DNA from 3 places in the Streptomyces sp. NPDC002896 genome. Region 3 is predicted to be linked to each of the others. Evidence: riboswitches for the same ligand, from Rfam matches in the RefSeq annotation. Region 3 holds a riboswitch; each other region holds the start of a gene.
The links. A riboswitch is a leader RNA that binds a small molecule or an ion and turns the genes downstream of it on or off. The one in region 3 is predicted to bind cobalamin.

Region 1: another riboswitch for cobalamin. It lies ahead of nicT (Nickel transporter NicT); the one in region 3 lies ahead of ABT009_RS23865 (SCO2321 family membrane protein).
Region 2: another riboswitch for cobalamin. It lies ahead of ABT009_RS19160 (ribonucleoside-diphosphate reductase subunit alpha); the one in region 3 lies ahead of ABT009_RS23865 (SCO2321 family membrane protein).

The regions. Positions count from the first base shown of each region.
Region 1 is NZ_JBEOVA010000017.1:88,038-90,292, forward strand. It holds gene ABT009_RS28770 (NlpC/P60 family protein) at 1-246, opposite strand, end outside; gene ABT009_RS28775 (ArsR/SmtB family transcription factor) at 309-668, opposite strand; cobalamin riboswitch at 749-958, shown strand; gene nicT (Nickel transporter NicT) at 987-2,078, shown strand; gene ABT009_RS28785 (PepSY-associated TM helix domain-containing protein) at 2,165-2,255, opposite strand, start outside.
Region 2 is NZ_JBEOVA010000009.1:287,862-290,116, reverse strand. It holds gene mctP (monocarboxylate uptake permease MctP) at 1-349, shown strand, start outside; gene ABT009_RS19165 (GNAT family N-acetyltransferase) at 436-942, shown strand; cobalamin riboswitch at 1,042-1,164, shown strand; gene ABT009_RS19160 (ribonucleoside-diphosphate reductase subunit alpha) at 1,295-2,255, shown strand, end outside.
Region 3 is NZ_JBEOVA010000012.1:113,096-115,350, reverse strand. It holds gene ABT009_RS23870 (Strvi_7410 family MBL fold metallo-hydrolase) at 1-651, shown strand, start outside; cobalamin riboswitch at 722-847, shown strand; gene ABT009_RS23865 (SCO2321 family membrane protein) at 977-2,221, shown strand; gene ABT009_RS23860 (SCO2322 family protein) at 2,218-2,255, shown strand, end outside.

The DNA of each region.
Region 1 (2,255 bases), on a different contig from region 3:
GTTGAACAGCAGCAGGTCCAGCGGCTGCGCCTCCGAGACGCGGATCGTGGCCTGCGTATCGCTCCACAGGTCGCTCGAGCGCAGATCCGGCGGAGCCAGGCCGAAGTGCCGGAGCACCTCGTAGGCGAACAGCTGGCAATTCGCGCCCGCCGCCAGGTCAGGCCGACGCGCCACGGCCGACGAGCCCGGAAAGCGGTGGCCCACGTAGGGAACACTCCAGAGCGAGGCCGGGAGTTGGTCGAGCACTGGCCCTCCAAGGAATTCGAGCACTGGACCTCAGACGGACCAGCACGGCAGGCACCGGCAGCTCAGTCGCCGTCGGTCATGCAGTGCTTCAGCAGGTCGGCGATGACCGGGTCGACCACTCGGTAGCGGACCACACGCCCCTCCTTCTCGCCCGCCACGATCCCGGCGGCGCGCAGGAGGCGCAGGGCCTGCGACACGGCGGGGTCGTTCATTCCGGTCGCGATCGCGAGGTCGGAGACGGCGAGCGGGCCCGTTTGGTGCAGGGCCAGCAGGAGAGCGAGGCGCCCGGGGTCGGCGAGCAGGGAGAAGCGCTCGGCCCAAGCGCGTACGCGTCCGGGCTCACCGATGGCGGCAATGGCGTCGCAGACCCGGTGGCCGTCGATGGTGCGGCGGTCGGCGCGCTCCGCGGGAACGAGATGCATAAGGCCATTGTTCCAGGAAGCCGAATGTGACCTTTCATACCTGCGTAGCTGTGCAGCTTTGCAGGAGCGGCTGTCCGCCTCTACGGTTGGGGGGCCGTGGTGTTCGGGAAGACCGGTGAAAGCCCTGTGGAGTTGACGGGGCTCAGGCCGGAGCGGCCCTCGCCACTGTGATCGGGGAGTTTCCGTCCCAGTTGAGCACGGTCACTGTTCGCCAAACCAGGCGGATGGGAAGGCCGGGACGGACACGACGACCCGTAAGCCAGGAGACCGGCCACGGCATCTCACGAAGTGATCCACGAGGTGCTGGAGCGTGACCGAATGACCCTGCCCATCGGGCCCACCGCTTTCCAATGGCGGCGCGAGGACACCGTCCGTACCGCCGGACTCCTGGCGGTGATCGCCGCCCTCCACGTCGTCGCATTCGGCGTGCTGTTCCTGCTCGTCGTGCCGGAGCGCTACGAGGTCGGCTCCAAAGTGTTCGGCATCGGGCTGGGGGTGACCGCGTACACGCTGGGCATGCGGCACGCCTTCGACGCCGATCACATCGCCGCGATCGACAACACCACCCGCAAGCTGATGGCCGACGGCAAACGGCCCGTGTCGGTGGGCTTCTGGTTCGCGCTCGGCCACTCGAGCGTGGTCGTCGTCATGGCCGCCCTCGTCGCCGGCGGCGCACAGCTCGCCGGCACCCTGATGAACGACGACTCCCGCACCCACCAGGCCCTCGGCATCCTCGGCACGACCGTCTCCGGGACCTTCCTCTACCTCATCGCCGCGCTCAACCTCGTGGCACTCCTCGGCATCCTGCGGGTCTTCCGGGCGATGCGCTCCGGTGCCTACGACGAGGCCGAGCTCGAACAGCACCTGGACTCACGGGGATTCATGAACCGGATCCTGGGCCGCTTCACCAAGTCCATCACGCGGCCCGGGCAGATGTTCCCGCTGGGCTTCCTCTTCGGCCTGGGCTTCGACACCGCCACCGAGGTCACCCTGATGGTGATGGCGGGCAGCGGCGCCGCGGCTGGACTGCCCTGGTACGCGATCCTCTGCCTGCCGCTGCTGTTCGCCGCCGGAATGAGCCTGTTTGACACCCTCGACGGTACCTTCATGAACTTCGCCTACCAGTGGGCCTTCTCCCACCCCGTACGCAAGGTGTTCTACAACCTCACCATCACCGGCCTGTCCATCGCCGTCGCGTTCTTCATCGGCACGATCGAACTGGTCGGCGTGCTGCACGAGAAGCTCGACCTGAGCGACGCCGTGACCGGCTGGATCGCCGGACTCGACCTGGACAACGTCGGGTTCATCATCGTCGGACTGTTCGTCGTCGTGTGGGCCGCTGCGCTCGCGTACTGGCGGCTGGCCAAGGTGGAGCAGAGGTGGGCGATCGGCTCTGCCGAGAGCAGCTGACCTCGACGCGGCGAACCGCTCACCCGCTGAAACCATGAGTTCCCGGTAGGGCGGCGCACCGGACGCGTGCGCCGCCCTGTCAGCCGTCAGGCGGCCGTTGTGTACGTGCGCTTCCCGCGCCGGTACGCGATCTCACCGAGCACGATGTCCACGGCGAGGAAAACGGCCAGCGGGATG
Region 2 (2,255 bases), on a different contig from region 3:
GCTGGTGGGCGGCCTGTTCACGCGCTGGTTCCACCGCTGGGCGCTGCTCGCGGGCTGGGCGGTCGGCATGGTCTACGGCACGCTCGCGGCGTACGGCGTGGCCAGCCCCACCCAGAAGCACTTCGGCGGCTCCTCGGCGGAGATCCCCGGCATCGGCGAGATCGGCTACATCGGCCTCACGGCCTTCGTGCTGAACCTGGTGGTGACCGTGGTCCTCACCTTCGTGCTGCGCGCCGTGAAGGCGCCGGACGGCGTCGACGAGACGTCGCCGGAGGACTACACGGGCGAGGCAGGCGACCCGGGCGTCAAGACGGAGCTGCCGCCGGCTACGGCGGGGGCCTCGCACTGAGTCCTTTGCGCAGGTGACAGCAGGTGACACGGGCCGCCGGGAAATCCGGCGGCCCGTTGTCGTACCCGTGGGGCACACTGCACCGCATGGACATCGTGATCAGGCGGGCGGAGCCCGGGGAGTACGCGGAGCTGGGCGAGATCACCGCGCGGGCGTATCTCGGGGACGGGCTGCTCGACTTCGGCGAGAGCGACGATTACCTCGGCGAACTGCGGGACGTTGCGAAGCGGGCAGCTGCCGCTGAGGTGCTGGTCGCCGTGGCGAACGACCGGGTGATCGGGGGCGTGACGTTCGTGCCGGCCGGCGGCCCGATGGCGGACATCGCGCGCGAGGGCGAGGCTGAGATCCGGATGCTCGCAGTCTCCCCGGAAGCGCGCGGCAGAGGTGCCGGAGAGGCGCTCGTCCGCGCCTGCATCGATCGCGCACGGGCGGTCGACGGCTGCGTACGCGTCGTCCTGTCCACGCAGCGCACCATGCACACCGCCCACCGGATATACGAGCGCCTCGGCTTCACCCGCACCCCCGAGCGCGACTGGAACCCGATCCCGCATCTCGACGACATCATGCTGCTCACCTACGCGCTGGAGCTCTAGGCAGCGAAGGACACCGCGAGGGGCATGGCGATTCCAGCCCCGCACAACTCACAACCCGACACAACATGTAGGGGCGCCGCGACGACTCGGCACAAGATGTATGCTCATCTCGCTGTCGCCGCAGGGGAATCCGGTGCAAGTCCGGAACTGTCCCGCAACGGTGTACTGGTGCGCGTTCGTGTACCCGTAAGTCCGAGGACCTGCCGACGGTGCACCCGGTCCGTCCGTTCCGGGTGCCGACGACGTCCGGGCCTCGCGGAGTGGGCTGGTGGACGCGGCCCGCGCTGCCCTGCGTGTGCCCGTGCGCCCGCTTCCCTCCCAGAGGCCCCGAGCCAGCGAGGGAGAGCTCCACGTGACCATCGCGCCAGCCGATCCGGCTTCAGCGTCCCGGACAGAGGCCGAGCCCGAGTCGGGCGGTCCCGGTGCCGCACTGCTGCGCACCCTGACCGACCTCACCGCCGACCTCCCCCACGCCGACCCCGGCCGGGTCGCCGCCGCAGCGCTGCGCGGCCGGTCCGCCGCCGCTGACGAGGCCGAGCTGCGCGAGCTTGCCACCGAGGCCGCCGCGGGCCTGATCTCGGAAGACCCGGCGTACTCGAAGCTGGCGGCGCGGCTGCTGACGATCAGCATCGCCGAGGAGGCCGCGTCCCAGGGGGTCCGGTCCTTCTCCGAGTCGGTCGCGGTCGGGCACCGCGAGGGCCTGATCGCCGACCGTACCCAGGAGTTCGTACGGCTGCACGCGGCGCGGCTGGACGCGCTGGTGGACGCCTCGATCGCAGAAGGCAACGACGATCGGTTCGGCTACTTCGGGCTGCGCACGCTGCACAGCCGCTATCTGCTGCGGCACCCGATCACCCGGCACGTCATCGAGACCCCGCAGCACTTCATGCTGCGGGTCGCCGCCGGTCTCGCGGAGGACGACACTCCCCGGTCGGTGGACGAAGTGGCGGCCCTGTACGGCCTGATGAGCCGCCTCGACTACCTGCCCTCATCGCCCACGCTCTTCAACTCCGGTACGCGGCACCCGCAGATGTCCTCCTGCTATCTGCTGGACTCGCCGCTGGACGAGCTCGACTCGATCTACGAGCGGTACCACCAGGTGGCCCGCCTCTCGAAGCACGCGGGCGGCATCGGCCTGTCGTACTCCCGTATCCGCTCCCGAGGTTCGCTGATCCGCGGTACGAACGGGCACTCCAACGGCATCGTGCCGTTCCTGAAGACCCTCGACGCCTCGGTCGCCGCGGTGAACCAGGGCGGCCGGCGCAAGGGCGCGGCCGCGGTCTACCTGGAAACCTGGCACTCCGACATCGAGG
Region 3 (2,255 bases):
GAGGAGCATGTGGCACCGCTGCTCGCCGTCCGCGCCTCCGGCCGGATGCCCGCCCTGCCGGGCTTCGACGCGGCCGTCCCCGACCGCGACATCACCCCCGGCGAGCTCCTCGACCTGCCCGGCCGCCGCCTCCGCGCGATCTGGACCCCGGGCCACACCCCCGGCCACGTCTGCCTGCACCTGGAGGAGAACCACCCGGCGGGCCTCCCCGGCCGCGGCCGCCTCTTCTCCGGCGACCACCTGCTCCCCGAGATCACCCCGCACATCGGCCTGTACGAGGACCCGGACGACGCCACAGTCACCGACCCCCTGGGCGATTACCTGGACTCCCTGGAACGGATCGGTCGCCTGGGTGCGGCAGAGATCCTCCCCGCCCACCAGCACGCCTTCACGGGAGCCGCATCCCGCGTACGCGAGCTGCTGGCCCACCACGAGGCCCGCCTCACCGACCTCCTGACCCACCTCACCCAGCCCCTCACGCCCTGGCAGCTGGCCGAGCGCATGGAGTGGAACCGCCCCTGGGACCAGATCCCCCACGGCTCCCGGAACATCGCGGTCTCGGAGGCGGAGGCCCATCTGCGCCGCCTGGTGAAGCTGGGGCGGGCGGAGGCTGTGGCGGGGAGTGATCCGGTGGCTTATGTGGCGGTGTGAGCGGCACTGCCCGCCTTCGGTGGGCAGGGTCCAGATTCCTACCAGCCGGTAAGCGGGGCTGAGCGGGCCGGTAAAGTAGCCCGTCGTCATCATGCTCGTACAGGGGGAAGCCGGTGGGAATCCGGCGCTGACCCGCAGCCGTAAGCCTCCCCTTCGGGGTGGCGAGCCGGAATGCCCTGTGCGACGTGCATGGCTCCTGTCGCCGGCGCAGCCGGTGACCGGCACCGTCGAGGCATACGGAGCCGGAGCCGCCGGTGCCCGCGTGTGCCGTGCTGCCCGGCTCCCCGCAGGGAACCGAGAATCAGCAGAGAGGCACCCGCCGATCATGAACGTTCGCCGCAGCGCCGCGGTACTGGCAGCCGTCGCCGTGATCAGCACGGCAGCGGCTCCGGCCGCCCTCGCGGACGAGGCGTCCCCGTCGCCGTCCGTCGCGCTCCCCTCCGGGCTCTACGGCACGTCCGACCCGACGTACGACGGCGTGTGGCGGCAGTCGCTCGCGCTGCTCGCGCAGGACACCGTGGGCGTGAAGCCCGCCACGAAAACCGTCGACTGGCTTGTGGGGCAGCAGTGCACGGAGGGCGGCTTCGCTGCGTACCGGGCCGACGCCGACAAGGCCTGCGACGCCAAGACGATGCTCGACAGCAACTCCACCGCGGCCGCCGTCCAGGCGCTCGTCGCGCTCGGTGGGCACGATGGGCAGGTCGGCAAGGCCGTGACGTGGCTGAAGTCCGTGCAGAACGAGGACGGCGGCTGGGGCTACGCGGCCGGCGGCGCGAGCGACACCAACTCCACGGGCATCGTCGTCGGCGCGCTGGCCGCCGCGGGTGAGAAGCCGGCGGAGGTCACGTCGTCGAAGGGCGGCAAGTCCCCGTACGACGCGCTCGTGAAGCTGGCCGTCCCGTGCGACGACAAGGGCGGCGGCGCCTTCGCGTACCAGCCCGACAAGAAGGGCAAGCTGGCGGCCAATGCGGACGCCACGGCCGCGGGTGTGCTGGGCGGGCTCGGCAAGGGGCTCGTAACGACGGCCGGAAAGACGCAGGACGGCGACGACTGCAGCGACAGCGGCACCCTCACGGCCGGGCAGGCCGCCGGCAACGGCGCCGCGTACCTCGTCGGCGCCCTCACCGACGGCAGCTACCTGAAGTCGTCCCTCGCCGGCGCCGAGGACCAGCCCGACTACTCCAACACCGCCGACGCGGTCGTCGCGCTCGCCGCCGCGGGCCGCACCGCCGACACCAGGAAGCCGCTCGCCTGGCTGGAGAAGAACTCCGCCGACTGGGCCGCGCAGAGCGGGCCGGCGGCGTACGCCCAGCTGATCTTCGCGGCCCACGCGGCCGGCGCGGACCCGAGCGAGTTCGGCGGGCAGGACCTGGTGCGGCAGCTGAACGCCACAGGACCCGCCCCGCAGGCGACTGACAGCAGCGGCAAGGCGGACAAGGCCACCGAGGGCGAGAAGAAGGACGACGGCGACAGCGGTCTCGGTGTCTGGTGGATCATCGGCGTCGGGCTCGTCGCCGGTATCGGCATCGGCTTCCTGCTCAGCGGCCGTAACAAGAAGCAGCAGCTGTGACACGGCGCCGGCTCGCCGCCCCGGCTCTCGGCCT